2 linked regions of the Aquabacterium sp. OR-4 genome follow. The protein of the gene in region 2 interacts with the protein of the main gene of each other region in a pairwise test. Links are inferred from orthologs where the notes say so. Each region holds a gene or a part of one and is shown on either strand. Other genes may lie near its edges.

Evidence for each region.
Region 1: the proteins of acuR (region 2) and kdsB interact in binary tests that used the Escherichia coli proteins (3 or more experiments, as listed by UniProt). The link is inferred for Aquabacterium sp. OR-4 from one-to-one orthologs.

What each region holds. Positions count from the first base shown.
Region 1 is NZ_JAOCQD020000001.1:2,065,698-2,072,925, forward strand. Bases 2,196-5,112 are described here. They hold kdsB (3-deoxy-manno-octulosonate cytidylyltransferase), read left to right. Parts: upstream 2,196-3,224; coding sequence 3,225-4,001; downstream 4,002-5,112. Other genes in these bases: lpxK (tetraacyldisaccharide 4'-kinase), read left to right, coding at 2,196-2,904; N4G63_RS09025 (Trm112 family protein), read left to right, coding at 2,907-3,122; adk (adenylate kinase), read left to right, coding at 4,246-4,902; N4G63_RS09040 (3-hydroxyacyl-CoA dehydrogenase), read left to right, coding at 5,003-5,112. Also shown: xseA (exodeoxyribonuclease VII large subunit), read right to left, coding at 1-293; N4G63_RS09010 (MotA/TolQ/ExbB proton channel family protein), read left to right, coding at 697-1,338; N4G63_RS09015 (ExbD/TolR family protein), read left to right, coding at 1,367-1,804; more of lpxK, read left to right, coding at 1,819-2,195; more of N4G63_RS09040, read left to right, coding at 5,113-5,782; N4G63_RS09045 (TonB-dependent receptor), read right to left, coding at 5,922-7,228. UniProt on the Escherichia coli protein: Activates KDO (a required 8-carbon sugar) for incorporation into bacterial lipopolysaccharide in Gram-negative bacteria.
Region 2 is NZ_JAOCQD020000001.1:1,794,893-1,802,182, reverse strand. Bases 1,824-4,802 are described here. They hold acuR (acrylate utilization transcriptional regulator AcuR), read left to right. Parts: upstream 1,824-2,966; coding sequence 2,967-3,638; downstream 3,639-4,802. Other genes in these bases: N4G63_RS07830 (peroxidase-related enzyme), read left to right, coding at 4,748-4,802; acuI (acrylyl-CoA reductase (NADPH)), read left to right, coding at 3,716-4,705; N4G63_RS07845 (biliverdin-producing heme oxygenase), read right to left, coding at 1,867-2,598; N4G63_RS07850 (ATP-binding protein), read right to left, coding at 1,824-1,870. In the rest of the region: more of N4G63_RS07850, read right to left, coding at 1-1,823; more of N4G63_RS07830, read left to right, coding at 4,803-5,350; N4G63_RS07825 (catalase), read left to right, coding at 5,502-7,290. UniProt on the Escherichia coli protein: Involved in response to both electrophiles and reactive chlorine species (RCS). Represses the transcription of the nemRA-gloA operon by binding to the NemR box.

The sequences.
Region 1 (7,228 bases), 270 kb from region 2 along the record:
CGCAACTCGACCTGCTGGCCGTCGGCTGGCGAAAAATCCAGCAGGCCGGCGGCCCGGCGAAACATCGCACAGCGCAGCGCGGCCGCGTTGCCCTCGCTGTCCTTGAGCGTGAAGTAGCAATGGCCGCTGGCCGCGCGGGTAAAGCCCGACAGCTCGCCACGCACCGCCACGGCACCCAGACGGGCCTGCAGCGCATCCGACACCGCCAGCAGCAGCGCGCCAACGCTCCAGGCACGGGGGCCGCCGCCGCCCAGCGCGGCCATCAGCAGCGCTCCCGGGCTGCGGCAAACCATGAGCCGCGCGCATGAATTCCACAGCCCGCGGCCCCCGGTGCGCAGCGCGCCGCAGCCGCCACCGCACCGTCACGAAAATGACTCTTTCGTGCAAGTGATTGATTCACCAGCATTTTTACCTGCACAAAAAAACAGCAATCTAAGCCGAAGCACGTGGTTTCAAGGGCTTGGCGGCCCGCCCAACCGGTTGCCCACAAACTTGTCCACAGAAGCGGTGGATTGTCGCAGCCCGATCGGCAACACCCGACAACGGCTGACCAGGCCCCCCGCTGCCGGCCAAGCCATAATTCGCCGCGCAGGTGTCTGCCGCCACTGGCTTTGCTGCGCAGGTGCCTGCAGGCGCTGGCCCGGCCCGGCGCCGCGTTTGCCCACCTGCCCCCGTCACCACTGCAAAGGCCTCTTCTTGCTGTCGATCATCCAAGCCGCCGGTTGGCCGATCTGGCCCCTGATCCTGTGTTCGATCGTGGGCCTGGCCCTGGTCATCGAGCGGATGGTGAGCCTGCGCGCCCGCCGCATCATGCCGCCCACCCTGCTGGACGAGGTGATGGCCGTCAGCCGCACCAGCCTGCCGTCGATGGACGTGGTGGGCAAGCTGGCCGAAAACTCGCTGCTGGGCATGGTGCTGGCGTCGGGCCTGCGGGCGGTGATTGCCGAGCCGCGCATCAGCGAGGCCGCGCTGCGCCAGGCCTTCGAGACTGCCGGCCGCGCCGCCGCCCACCAGCTCGAGCGCTACCTCAACACGCTGGGCACCATTGCCGCGGCCGCGCCGTTGCTGGGCCTGCTGGGCACGGTGGTGGGCATGATCGAGATCTTCGGCTCGCAGCCGGCCAGCGGCGTGGGCAACCCGGCCACGCTGGCGCAGGGCATCTCCATCGCGCTGTACAACACCGCCTTCGGCCTGATCATCGCCATCCCGGCGCTGATGTTCTACCGCTACTTCCGCGGCCTGATCGACCGCCACTTGCTGGGCCTCGAGCTCGCCGCCGAGCGCATGGTGCCGCAGCTGATGCGTTTTGCCGTGCGCCAGGCGCCGGCCGGCAAATGAGCCCGGCCGGCACAGCAAGGCAGCAGGCATGAACTTCCGCCGCGGACGCTCGGGCCCCGAAGAGCCGGAGATCAACCTGATCCCGTTCATCGACGTGCTGCTGGTGGTGATCATCTTCCTGATGCTCACCACCACCTACAGCCGCTACTCCGAGCTGCAGATCAACCTGCCGGTGGCCGCCGCCGAGCAGCTGAAGGACCGCCCGGGCGAGGTGCTGGTGAGCGTCAGCGCCGATGGCCGCTACACCATCAACCGCCAGCCGGTGGATGGCCGCAACATCGAGACCCTGGCCGCCGCACTGCGCAGTGCCGCCGGCGCCGATGGCGCGCAGGCCATCGTCATCGTCTCGGCCGACGCGCTGGCCGCGCACCAGAGCGTGATCGGCGTGCTCGACGCCGCGCGCCGGGCCGGCCTGCCACGCCTGACCTTCGCCACCCAGCTGCCCGCCGACGGCGGCGCCCGCTGAGCCGAGGCCGGCCCATGCGCCTGGCCGCGGCGCTGATGCGCCTGTGGGTGCAGCCGCAACCCACGCTGGCCGCGCGCCTGCTGCAGCCGCTGTCGGTCCTGTACGGCGCGCTGGCCGCCCTGCACCGCTGGCACGGCCGGCGCCAGGCCCGCCACGCCCCGGTGCCGGTGCTGGTGGTGGGCAACCTGATCACCGGCGGCGCCGGCAAGACCCCCACCGTGCTGGCCCTGCTGCCCAGGCTGCGCGCGCTGGGCTTCACGCCGGGCGTGGTGTCGCGCGGCTACGGCCGCCGCGACACCGCCCTGCGCGAGGTGCAGCGCGACAGCCCGGCCGCCGCCGTGGGCGACGAGCCGTTGCTGATCCATCTGCGCAGCGGTGTGCCAGTGATGGTGGGGGCCGACCGCGTGGCCGCGGCGCAGGCGCTGTGCGCGGCCCACCCCGAGCTGGATCTGCTGGTGGCCGACGACGGCCTGCAGCACCACCGCCTGGCACGCCAGGCCGAACTGTGGGTGTTTGACGAACGCGGCGCCGGCAACGGCCTGCTGCTGCCCGCCGGCCCGCTGCGCCAGGCGGTGCCGCCCGTGCTGCCGGCACATGCGGCCGTGCTGTACACCGCGCCGCGGCCCAGCACGGCACTGCCCGGCAGTTGCGGCCAACGCCAGCTGGGCAGCTTGCGGCCGCTGGCCGACTGGTGGCAGGGCCCCGACGACGCGACGGCACGCCGCACGCCCACAGCCGATGGCTGGATGCAGCTGCGCGGCCGCCCGGTGCTGGCGGCGGCCGGCCTGGCCCGGCCCGAGCCCTTTTTTGCCATGCTGCAGGCGCGTGGCCTGCAGATCACCCGGCTGCCGCTGGCCGACCACCATGGCTTCGACCCCCTGCCCTGGGATGCCGATGCCGAGCTGGACGTGATCGTCACCGAGAAGGACGCGGTCAAGCTGCGCCCCGGCCGCACCGGCCAGGCCCGCGTGTGGGTGGCGGCGCTAGACTTCCAGCCTGACGCCGGTTTCGATGCCGCCCTGCGCACGCTGTGCACCCGCCTGCGCCCGGCGCGGGCGGCCGCCGCGGCGCCCCAACCCTCTTCTGCCCCATCCCGATGAGCCTGGATCACCGCCTGATCGACCTGCTGGTCTGCCCCGTGTGCAAGGGCCCGCTGCAGCTCACCCGCAGCGAGGCCGGCCTGGCCCACGAGCTGCAATGCCCGGCCGACCGCCTGGCCTTTGCCGTGCGTGACGGCATACCGGTGATGCTGGAATCCGAAGCGCGCGTGCTCGACGGCGAGCCGCCGGCCGCCACGGCCCTGCCCCGCCTGGGCTGAACCAGCCCCTCCCCCGCTGCCCGCTCCGCTGCGGCACTTGCCATCCCGCACGCACCGGCGCAGCTGCGCCACCCGCCTGCCGCGCCTGAACCCAATCTCCCGATGAGCTTCACCGTCCTGATCCCGGCCCGCCTGGCCAGCACCCGACTGCCCGACAAGCCCCTGGCCAGCCTGGGCGGCGTGCCGATGGTGGTGCGCGTGGCCCAGGCCGCGCGCCGCAGCCAGGCCACGCAGGTGGTGGTGGCGGCCGACGACGCCCGCATCGTGGCAGCCTGCACCGAGCACGGCGTGGCCGCCGTGCTGACCCGCAGCGACCATCCCAGCGGCAGCGACCGCCTGGCCGAGGCCTGCGAGCAGCTGGGCCTGGACGGCGACGCCCGGGTGGTCAATGTGCAGGGCGACGAGCCCTTGATCGCACCGGCCATGATCGATGCCTGCGCAGACCTGCTCGACAGCCGGCCCGACTGCGTGATGGCCACCGTGGCCCATGCCATCGACGACAGCGCCGAGTTCATCAATCCCAATGTGGTGAAGGTGGTGCTCGACGCGCAGCAGCGTGCGCTGTACTTCTCGCGCGCACCCATCGGCTGGTGGCGTGACGGCTTTGCCAACGGCCTGGGCCCGGACAGCGCCCTGCCCGCCGCGCCGGGCCTGCCAGCACCGCTGCGCCATGTGGGCCTGTATGCCTACCGCGCCCGCTTTCTGCGCCGCTTTCCGCAGCTGCCGGTGGCGCCGCTCGAAACGCTGGAGTCGCTCGAGCAGCTGCGCGTGCTGTGGCATGGCGAACGCATCGCGGTGCATGTCAGCACCGAGCGCCCCGGCCCCGGCGTCGACACCCCGGACGACCTGGCCCGCGTGCGCGCACTGTTCGAGGCTTGAGCAGCGGCCGCGCCTGACGCGCCGGTGTGGCCCCAGCGGGGCATCCGGCGTGGCGCGATGGCGCAGAACAGGCTGTGGCCAGCCGCGCTACCCCGTGTCTTCCCCGGGGCGCCGCGTCAGCTTCGTGCAGGGGGGCGCGTGATATTCTCAACATCGATTGCACGGCGCACCGATCCCGGCGGTAGGGCCGCAAGATCGCATCCGCCGCGCGCCTGAATCTTCCACAAAGACTCCCGAGGCACGGATGAGACTGATCCTGTTGGGCCCGCCTGGCGCAGGCAAGGGCACCCAAGCCAACTACATCTGCCAGAAGTTCGGCATCCCCCAGATCTCCACCGGCGACATGCTGCGCGCCGCGGTCAAGGCCGGCACTGAGCTCGGTGTGGCCGCCAAGAAGGTGATGGACGCCGGCGGTCTGGTCAGCGACGACATCATCATCGGCCTGGTCAAGGAGCGCATCGCCCAAGCCGACTGCGCCAAGGGCTTTCTGTTCGACGGCTTCCCGCGCACCATCCCGCAGGCCGACGCCATGAAGGCCGCCGGCGTGCGCCTGGACGCGGTGCTCGAGATCGATGTGCCCGACAGCTCGATCATCGAGCGCATGAGCGGCCGCCGCATGCACCCGGCCTCGGGCCGCACCTACCACGTGGTGTTCAACCCGCCCAAGGTGGCCGGCAAGGACGACGCCACCGGTGAAGACCTGATCCAGCGCGACGACGACCGCGAGGAAACCGTGCGCAAGCGCCTCGATGTCTATCACAGCCAGACCCGCCCGCTGGTCGACTACTACTCGGGCTGGGCCGCCAGCGGCGACGCCATCGCACCGCGCTACAGCAAGATCAGCGGCCTGGGCGAGGTTGACGAGATCACCGCCCGCGCCCTGGCCGCACTGCAGGCCTGAGCGCCACACCTGCCACCAGCCGCCTGCGGGCGGCTTTTTTGCATCCGCTGATTGACGTTAACGTCAACGTCAACCAACATCACCCGCAAGGAGCAACCGAATGGACATCGCAGGCAAGAGTTTCATCGTCACCGGCGGCGCGTCGGGGTTGGGCGAAGGCACGGTGCGCATGCTGGTGCGCGAAGGCGCCAGGGTGGTCATCGCCGACCTGCAGGCCGACAAGGGCCAGGCCCTGGCCGCCGAGCTGGGCGCGGGCAACGCCGCCTTCGTGCGCTGCGACGTCAGCCAGGAGGCCGACGGCCGTGCCGCCGTGGCGGCCGCCCAGGCGCTGGCCACACCGGGCGGCCAGTTCATGGGCCTGGTCAACTGCGCCGGCATCGCACCGGCCGTGAAGACCGTGGGCAAGGACGGCGCGCACCCGCTCGACACCTTCACCAAGACCATCACGGTCAACCTGATCGGCAGCTTCAACATGATCCGCCTGGCCGCCGAGGCCATGTGCGCCAACGCGCCCGAGCCCACCGGCGAGCGCGGCGTGATCATCAACACCGCCAGCGTGGCCGCCTACGACGGCCAGATCGGCCAGGCCGCCTACGCCGCCAGCAAGGGCGGCGTGGTCGGCATGACCCTGCCGATCGCCCGCGACCTGGCCCGCAACGGCATCCGCGTGATGACCATCGCCCCGGGCATCTTCGGCACCCCGATGCTGTTCTCGATGCCCCAGGCCGTACAGGACGCCCTGGCCGCCGGCGTGCCCTTCCCCAGCCGCCTGGGCGCCCCGGCCGACTACGCCAAGCTGGTCAAGAGCATCGTCGAGAACGACATGCTCAACGGCGAGGTGATCCGGCTGGATGGGGCGATACGGTTGGCGCCGAAGTGAGGCCATGGGGCTGACATGGCTTGAACCTCAGTTGATGGCCACGCCACGAGCCCCGGCAAGCCGGGGCTTTTTTGCAGCGCCCGCTGCGCCACAGTGTTGAGAAGCAGAGCAGGTGGGCGTCGCCCACCTGCCTGCGTCATCAGAACGAATAGCTTGCGCGAGCGTAGTACTTGCGGCCGGTGGGGTCGGCGAAACGCGGGTCATAGTTGGCCTGGAAGACCTCACCCTGATTCGAGTACGGCGGCTCACGATCCGTCGCGTTGTTCACGCCAATCGTGAGATCCAGGCCCTTCATCGGCTTCCAACCCATGAACAGATCAAGCGTCGCATACGCATTGACCGTATTGGACGGGTCCTGATCCACGTAGCCACTCTTGTAGTGCGCTGCACCACCAAGAGTGAAGTTACCCACCGCCCAACGGGCCGTGGCCGTGTGCTGCAAACGGAAGATGGGGGCCAGGCCGACGTAAACGCCCACGTTCTGGTTCCACGGGCCCTTGGCGAAATCCTGGTACTCGTACTTGGTAACGTAGGTGCCATTCAAGCCGAGATTCAGGTTACCCGACGCGCCAAGGTTGAGCTTCAGGCTGGCACTGATGTCAACGCCGTTGGTGTTGGTCCCGCCGAGGTTCTGCTGACGCAGATCCAGGTAACCACAGGTTGCACCAGGGCAGGAAAAGCCATCGATCGACAGGTCACCCGTTGAATTGCGCTTGATGTACTGGGCAAACGTGGCTGCGTCCCCGAGCACGGTGGTTTCGGACAACGCCGCGATCGTGTCCTGCAGGCGAACCCACCACAGATCGGCCCCGACCGAGAAGTTCGCGGTGGGTTCGAACACCAAGCCGAAGGTCATGTTCTTCGACTTCTCCGGCTTGAGGTTCGTGTTGCCACCCGTCAGACGCTGGAACTGCACTTTGCAGTTCAGCGCGGTCGACTTGCCGCTGATCGCGGTCTTGCCGTCCGGGCAGTTGATCGGATCACTGACCGTACCCGTGTTGGTGTACGACTGCGAGGCATTCAGTTCATACAGCGACGGCGCGCGGAAACCTGTGGAGGCACTGCCACGAATCAACAGTTCCTTGGTCGGCTGGAAGCGGATACCGACCTTCGGGTTGGTGGTGCTGCCGAAATCGCTGTAGTTGTCGTAGCGACCTGCCAAAGTCACGTCCAACGTCTTGAGCAACGGGATGTTGATTTCGGCAAAAAGCGCGGTGACATTCCGGCTTCCGGCTGAAACTGCCGTCGGATCAACACCGGTGCTGGCCACCAGCTTTTCAGCCACTGGCGGATTGGAGGCGGACAGAAAATCTTCCTTCCGTGCCTCAGCGCCGATTGCCAGCGCCACCTTGCGGCCGCTGCCCAGCCAGTCGCCCAACTCGCGGCTGGCCTTGGCGTCGACAGTGGTCACCTTGCCCTTGTGGTTTTGCAGGTTGCCACCCAGCA
Region 2 (7,290 bases):
TGGATGGGTTGGATGGGTTGGATGGGTTGGATGGGTTGGATGGGGCGGGGGTGGCGATTGTCTCGGCGCCGGGCAGTTGCAGCACCACCGGCACCTCGGGATGGCCCAGGCGCGACTCTTCCACCAGGTCGTCCAGCAGGCTGCGCAGGTCCACCGGTTCGAAGCTGCTGGCCAGCTGCAGGCCGGCCTCGGCGCGGCTGAAGTCGAGCACCTGCGAGATCAGGCGCTGCATGCGGCGGCTGGAAGCCTCGAGCCGGTGGGCCAGGCGCGGCACCTGGTCGTCCTGCTTGAGCAGGCCGGCCACCATGTGGATGGCCTGCAGCGGGTCGCGCAGGTCGTGGCCCAGCATGGCCAGCAGGTTCAGGCGCGCCACCTCGGTCTCGGCCTGCTGCGACAGGCTGGCGCGCTGCAGTTCGGTGAGCAGCTCGCGCGCGGTCTGCAGGCTGGTGGCGTCCCACGGCAGGCTGCGGCCGCGCACGGTTTGGCGCCACTCGTCGAACGAGCCGCGCGGCGTCAGCCGCGGCCCGCGCGGGCCGATCGTCACCGGCTTGTCGGGCACGCCGCCCCAGCGCACGGTGTGCACCTGCTCGCGGCGCAGCAGCAGCACGCGCGAGCGGGTATGGGCGTCGGCGGTGAGCAGCAGCAGGCCGGCCCAGCCCGGCAGCAGGGGCTGCAGCGCGGGCGGCCAGTCGGCGCGGTCGTCGAGCGCGAGCAGGCCGTTGTCGCGGGCGGGCAGGGCGTTCAGCGCGGCCTCGGCCAGTGCCGCCGGCAGTGTGCCCACCACGCGCAGGCGCCGGCCCTGGGCCAGCACCGCGGCGTCGGCCCCGAACACCTGCAGCAGATCGGGCGAATGGGCGGCCAGCGCGGCCACCAGGTCGTCGCTGTGGTTGGCCTCGAGCCCCAGCGCCGAAACCAGGGCCGCACCCTGCGACTGGCGCCGGGCCAGCTCGCGCGACTGAAAGGTCTGCACCGCCGACGACACCACCTGCGCCAGCACGTCGCAGGACATGCGCACCGAGTAGGGCACCTGGCGCGGTGTCATGTGGTGGCAGGCCAGCATGCCCCACAGCGCGCCCTGCACGACGATGGACACGCTCATCGACGCGCCCACGCCCATGTTCTGCAGGTACTCCACATGGATCGGCGACACGCTGCGCAGCACGGCGTGGGTGAGGTCGAGCGGCGCGTCGCCGGGCCGGCCCAGCAGCGGCACCGGCTGGTAGCCCACGTCACTGATCAGGCGCAGGCTGTTCAGGATGTACAGACGCCGCGCCTGCGCCGGGATGTCGCTGGCCGGATAGCGCCGCCCCAGGTAGGGCTGCAGGCCCGGCGCCAGGGCCTCGGCCACCACGTCGCCGCTCTGGTCGTGGCGGAAGCGGTAGCTCATCACGCGGTCGAAGCCGGTGAGCTGGCGCACCGCGTCGGCCGCGCGCTGCAGCAGTGCGTCGAGGCTGGGCGCCTTCTTCAGGCGCTCGATCGCGCGGTGGGCCATCAGCGCAAACGCGGCCACGTCGTCGTCGGCGCTCGCGCGCTGTTCAAACTCGAGCAGGGTGCGGCCCTCGTGGCGGTGCACCACCAGGTCGTGAACCCGGCCCTGCAACTGCACGGCGGCGGCGCTGGCCAGGCCGTCCTGCTGCAGCGCCTCGTCCATCAGCGTGCGGCAGGTCTGCAGCACGGCCGCGGGCAGGCCCAGCGCCGGCAGGGCCAGGCCGGCCTGGCAGCGGCAGCCCAGGCGCTCGGCGGCATTGGCACTCCAGGCCACCAGGTGCTCGCCGGCCAGCGCCAGCAGTGCGCCATGCGGCTGGATGGCGCCGGGCACATGGATCGGCTCGTCGGCGCAGTTGTCCAGGGTGACCGGCGGCGCGCTCACCGGCTGCCGCCCCACGGGCCTGCCGCGCCGGTAGACAGGCCGGGCCCGGCCTGCACCGTGGCCTGCTGGTCCTGCGCGGCCTGCAGCAGGGCCCAGAACGTGGCATCGGCCGCGCGCACCGCACGCGCCTGCGCGGCGGGCGTGGCGGCGAGCGCCGGGCCGGCGGTGGCCATCAGCTCGCCAAAGGCCTGCCAGCGTGCGCCGGTGAGCGTGCCGTGGCCGCTGAAGTAGCGGCAGGCGCGGCCCTGCAGCGCCGGCGCCTGGCGGCCCAGGCTGCGCACGATCACCTGGCCGCCGAGGGCCGAACCTTCCACCACGTACAGCGAGGCCAGGGCCTCGAGCGCGTCGACCAGGCCCAGCTCATAACGTGCATCGCCCGTGTGCGCGTCGGGCCAGTCCAGGCCCAGCGCGGCCAGGTCATCGGCCAGCCAGCGCTGGCGCGGCGCGTCGTCGAGCCAGCCGCGCCAGGCCGCGGGCAGGGCCGCGCGCACCTGCGGCTGCCAGTGGCCGTGAAACAGCGCCAGCGCCTGCAGCACCCGGCCGTAGCGGGCCACGGCGTGCGGATCGGTGCCCAGGCGGTCCAGCGCCAGCGCGGCCTCGATGCGTGCATGGCTGTGGCGCGTGCCCTGGCGCAGCGCGGCGTGCAGCGAGGGCGGCGCGGCTGGCGCCAGCGTGGCGGCGGCGTGGGCCTCGGCCTTGGCCGGGTGGCGAGGGCAGGCCGCGCTCACGCGCACCGGCCCGTCCGGGCGGTCTGGCCGACAGCCGCGACTGCATCGGCTGCAGCGCCTGCAGCGCGGCGCCTCGGGTTCATCGGCCATGCCGAGCGCAAAACCGTCATCGCAGCTCCCTCACGATTGGTTTGTGATCTGCCGCCGGCGGGCTCGCGCGGCTGGCCAGGCCATGCTGCCGGCCGCGGCCGGCCGGGGCGATCAGCCCGGGCGCTGGCGCGCTGTAGGACAAGGCCGCGTGCGCTGGCCAGCGCAGCGGGCACCTGCGGCAGGCAAGGGGATGGCCAGCGCGGCCAGGCTGGCGGAATGGATTTAATAGACGATCGGTCTAAATTCTGTGCACAATCGGCCGGCAGCACACCCGAGCCATGCCACAGCAGCCCCTCAAACCGACCCCTGCCGCCGAACCGGGCCTGCCCCGGCGGCGCGGTCGCCCGCCCCGCAACCCGGGCACCCCGGGCGGGCTGGACACCCGTGCGCAGCTGCTGCGCAGCGGCGTGGCGGTGCTGACCGAGAAGGGCTACTCGGCAGTGGGCATCGACGAGCTGCTGCGCGCGGCGCAGGTGCCCAAGGGGTCGTTCTATTACTACTTCAGCAGCAAGGAAGCCTTTGGCCAGGCGCTGATCGAGGCTTATGCCGCGTACTTTGCGCGCAAGCTTGACCGCTGCCTGCTCGATACGCGCGTCTCGCCGCTGGCCCGGCTGCGCCTGTTTGTCGACGATGCCAAGGCCGGCATGGCGCGCCACGGCTTTCGCCGCGGCTGCCTGGTGGGCAACCTGGGCCAGGAGATGGGCACGCTGCCCGAATCGTTTCGCGCCCAGCTTGAGCAGGTGTTCGTCGACTGGCAGCAGCGCACCGCCTGCCTGGCCGAGGCCCAGGCAGGCGGCGACATCGGGCCGCAGCACGATGCACCGGCACTGGCCCGCTTCTTCTGGATCGGCTGGGAAGGCGCCGTGCTGCGCGCCAAGCTGCAGCAGGCCGCCGACCCGCTGGACGACTACGCCGCCGGATTTTTTGCGCTGCTTGCCGCGCCGCGCTGAGCCGGCGGCCAACCGGGCCCAAGCCACCGTCAGGCACCCACTCACCCACCCACCCACTCACGCACAGGGAGAACCGCATGTTCCAAGGCCTGCTCATTGATCGCCACGAGGGCCAGCAGACGGCCGCCGTGACAGCGCTGGACGATGCCGCGCTGCCCGAAGGCGAGGTGACCGTGCGCGTCGCCTGGTCGACGCTGAACTACAAGGATGCGCTGGCCATCACCGGCCGCTCGCCGGTGGTGCGGCGCTTTCCGATGGTGCCGGGCATCGACTTTGCCGGCACGGTGGAAAGCTCGGCCGACCCTCGCTACGCAGTGGGCGACCGCGTGGTGCTCAACGGCTGGGGCGTGGGCGAGGTGCACTGGGGCGGCCTGGCCGAACGCGCCCGCGTGCCGGGGCGCTGGCTGATCCCGCTGCAGGCACCGTTCACGCTGCGCCAGGCCATGGGCATCGGCACGGCCGGCTACACCGCCGCCCTGTGCGTGCTGGCGCTCGAGCGCCACGGGCTCACGCCGGCGCAGGGCCCGGTGCTGGTGACCGGCGCCGCCGGCGGCGTGGGCAGCGTGGCCGTGGCCCTGCTGGCCCGGCGCGGTTACGAGGTGGCGGCGGTGACCGGGCGTGTGCAGGAGGCCGACTTTCTCACCCGGCTGGGGGCGCGCCAGATCATCGACCGCGCCGAGTTCGCCCAGCCCGGCAAGCCGCTCGAGAAAGAGCGCTGGGCCGGTGCGGTGGACGTGGCGGGCGGCCAGGTGCTGGCCAACGTCTGCGCGGCCATGCGCTACCGCGGCACCGTGGCGGCCTGCGGCCTGGCTGCGGGCATGGCCTGGCCGGCCAGCGTGGCGCCCTTCATCCTGCGCGGCGTCACGCTGGCCGGGGTTGACAGCGTGATGGTGCCCACCGCCGACCGCCTGCTGGCCTGGCAGCGCCTGGCCGACGACCTCGACCCCGCGCTGCTGGAAAGCCTGCTGCGCGAGATCTCGCTCGAGCAGGCCATCACCGTGGCGCCCGAACTGCTGGCCGGCCAGGTGCGCGGCCGCGTCGTGGTGCGCATCGGTGGTGAGCACTGAATTCGCGTTGCCATCGTTTTACCCACCGCTTCAGGAGATGCCATGAGCCATCCGCCCAGCAGCCAGGCGCCCGCAACCCAGGCCCTGCCGATCAGCCGTTTTCCAGTGCCCGAACTGAAGGATCTGCCCGAGGACATCCGCGCCCGCATCCTGGCGGTGCAGGAGAAGTCGGGCTTTGTGCCCAACGTGTTTCTGGTGCTGGCGCACCGGCCCGATGAGTTTCGCGCGTTCTTCGCGTACCACGATGCGCTGATGGACAAGAAGGGCGCGCTCAGCAAGGCCGAGCGCGAGATGATCGTGGTGGCCACCAGCAATGCCAACCAGTGCCAGTACTGCGTGGTGGCGCATGGCGCGATCCTGCGCATCCGCGCCAAGAACCCGCTGCTGGCCGACCAGGTGGCGGTCAACTACCGCAAGGCCGACATCACGCCGCGGCAAAAGGCCATGCTCGACTTCGCAATGAAGGTCTCGACCCAGGCCCATGCGGTGGGCGACGCCGATTTCGACAGCTTGCGCGGCCATGGCTTCGACATGGACGATGTGTGGGACATCGCCGGCATCGCGGCGTTTTTCGGCCTGTCGAACCGCATGGCCAACGTGACCAGCATGCGGCCCAACGACGAGTTCTACACCCTGGGCCGCTGAGCCCGGCCGGGGCCGGCAGCGCCCGCGGCGGCGTGTCGGCAAACGCTGACGCGGCAACGGCGGCCTGCCCGATGGGCGGCGTGGCGGGCGAGGGCTGCAATGGGCGGCGGGCTGCAGTGGCGGCCCGCCACACCCTTCAGGAGACCCGCCCATGCCCTCAGCCCGACCCGGCCAGCGCGCCGTTCCCAGCCCCGTCTCACGCACCGGTGCCGGTGGCGAGCTGCACCAGCAGGTGGCCGAGGGCGTGCCGGCGCTCACCAGCAACCAGGGCGTGGTGGTGGCCGACAACCAAAACTCGCTGCGCGGCGGCCAGCGCGGGCCCACGCTGCTGGAAGACTTTCTGCTGCGCGAGAAGATCACCCACTTCGACCACGAGCGCATCCCCGAGCGCGTGGTGCACGCGCGGGGCTCGGCCGCACACGGCTACTTCGAGTGCACGCACGACTGCTCGGCCTTCACGCGCGCCGCGTTTCTTGCCAAGCGCGGCAAGAAGACGCCGGTGTTCACCCGCTTCTCCACCGTGGCCGGCGGCGCCGGTTCGGCCGACACGCCGCGCGACGTGCGCGGCTTTGCCGTCAAGTTCTACACCGACGAGGGCAACTTCGACCTGGTGGGCAACAACGTGCCGGTGTTCTTCATCCAGGACGCGATCAAGTTTCCCGACCTGATCCACGCGGTGAAGATGGAGCCCGACCGCGGCTTTCCGCAGGCCGCCTCGGCGCACGACACCTTCTGGGACTTCATCTCGCTCACGCCCGAGAGCCTGCACATGGTGATGTGGGCCATGAGCGACCGCACGCTGCCGCGCTCGCTGCGCATGATCGACGGCTTTGGCGTGCACACCTTCCGGCTGGTCAATGCGGCCGGCGAGTGGCAGTTCGTCAAGTTCCACTGGCGCAGCACGCTGGGCGTGCAGAGCACCACCTGGGACGAGGCGGTGCAGCTGGCCGGCGCCGACAGCGACTACCACCGTCGCGACCTGTGGCAGGCCATCGACCGCGGCGACTTTCCGAGCTGGACCCTGGGCCTGCAGGTCTTCGACCAGGCCACCGCCGACAGCCTGCCCTTCGATGTGCTCGACCCCACCAAGCTGATCCCCGAGGAGCTGGTGCCGATCCAGACCGTGGGCCGCATGGTGCTCGACCGCAATCCGGCCAACTTCTTTGCCGAGACCGAGCAGGTGGCCTTCTGCCCCAGCCACCTGGTGCCGGGCATCGACTTCAGCAACGACCCGCTGCTGCAGGGCCGGCTGTTCTCGTACCTCGACACCCAGCTCAGCCGCCTGGGCGGGCCCAACTTCCACCAGCGGCCGATCAACCAGCCGCGCTGCCCCTTCCACAACCTGCAGCGCGACGGCCAGCACCAGATGCAGGTGCCCGGCGGCCGCGTGGCCTACGAGCCCAATTCGCTGGCGCCCGAGGGCCCGCGTGAATCGCCGCGCAGCGGCTTCAACAGCCTGGCGCTGGCCGAGGAGGGCCCGAAGGCGCGCCTGCGGCCCGAGTCGTTTGCCGACCATTACTCGCAGGCGCGGCTGTTCTACCGCTCGCTCACGCCGCCCGAGCAGGGCCACATCGCGGCCGCGCTGGCCTTCGAGCAGGGCAAGGTCGACACCGCGGCCGTGCGCGAGCGCGTGCTGGGCCACCTGGCCGTGATCGATGCCGGCCTGCTGGCCGATGTCTGCCAGCGCCTGGGCGTGGCCGCGGCCGATGTGGTGCCGGCACGCCCGGCCATGCCGCCGCAAGACCTGCCGCCCGCGCCGTCGCTCAGCCAGCTGGCCAGCCGGCAGGGCGAGCTGGCCGGGCGCGAGGTGGCGGTGTTGGTGGCCGATGGTGTGGACGCCGCGGTGCTCAACCGCCTGCGCCTGGGCGTGCAGCGCGCGGGCGCCAAGCTCACGGTGGTGGCACCGCTGCTGGCCGGCGTGCACGCGGCCGATGGCAGCC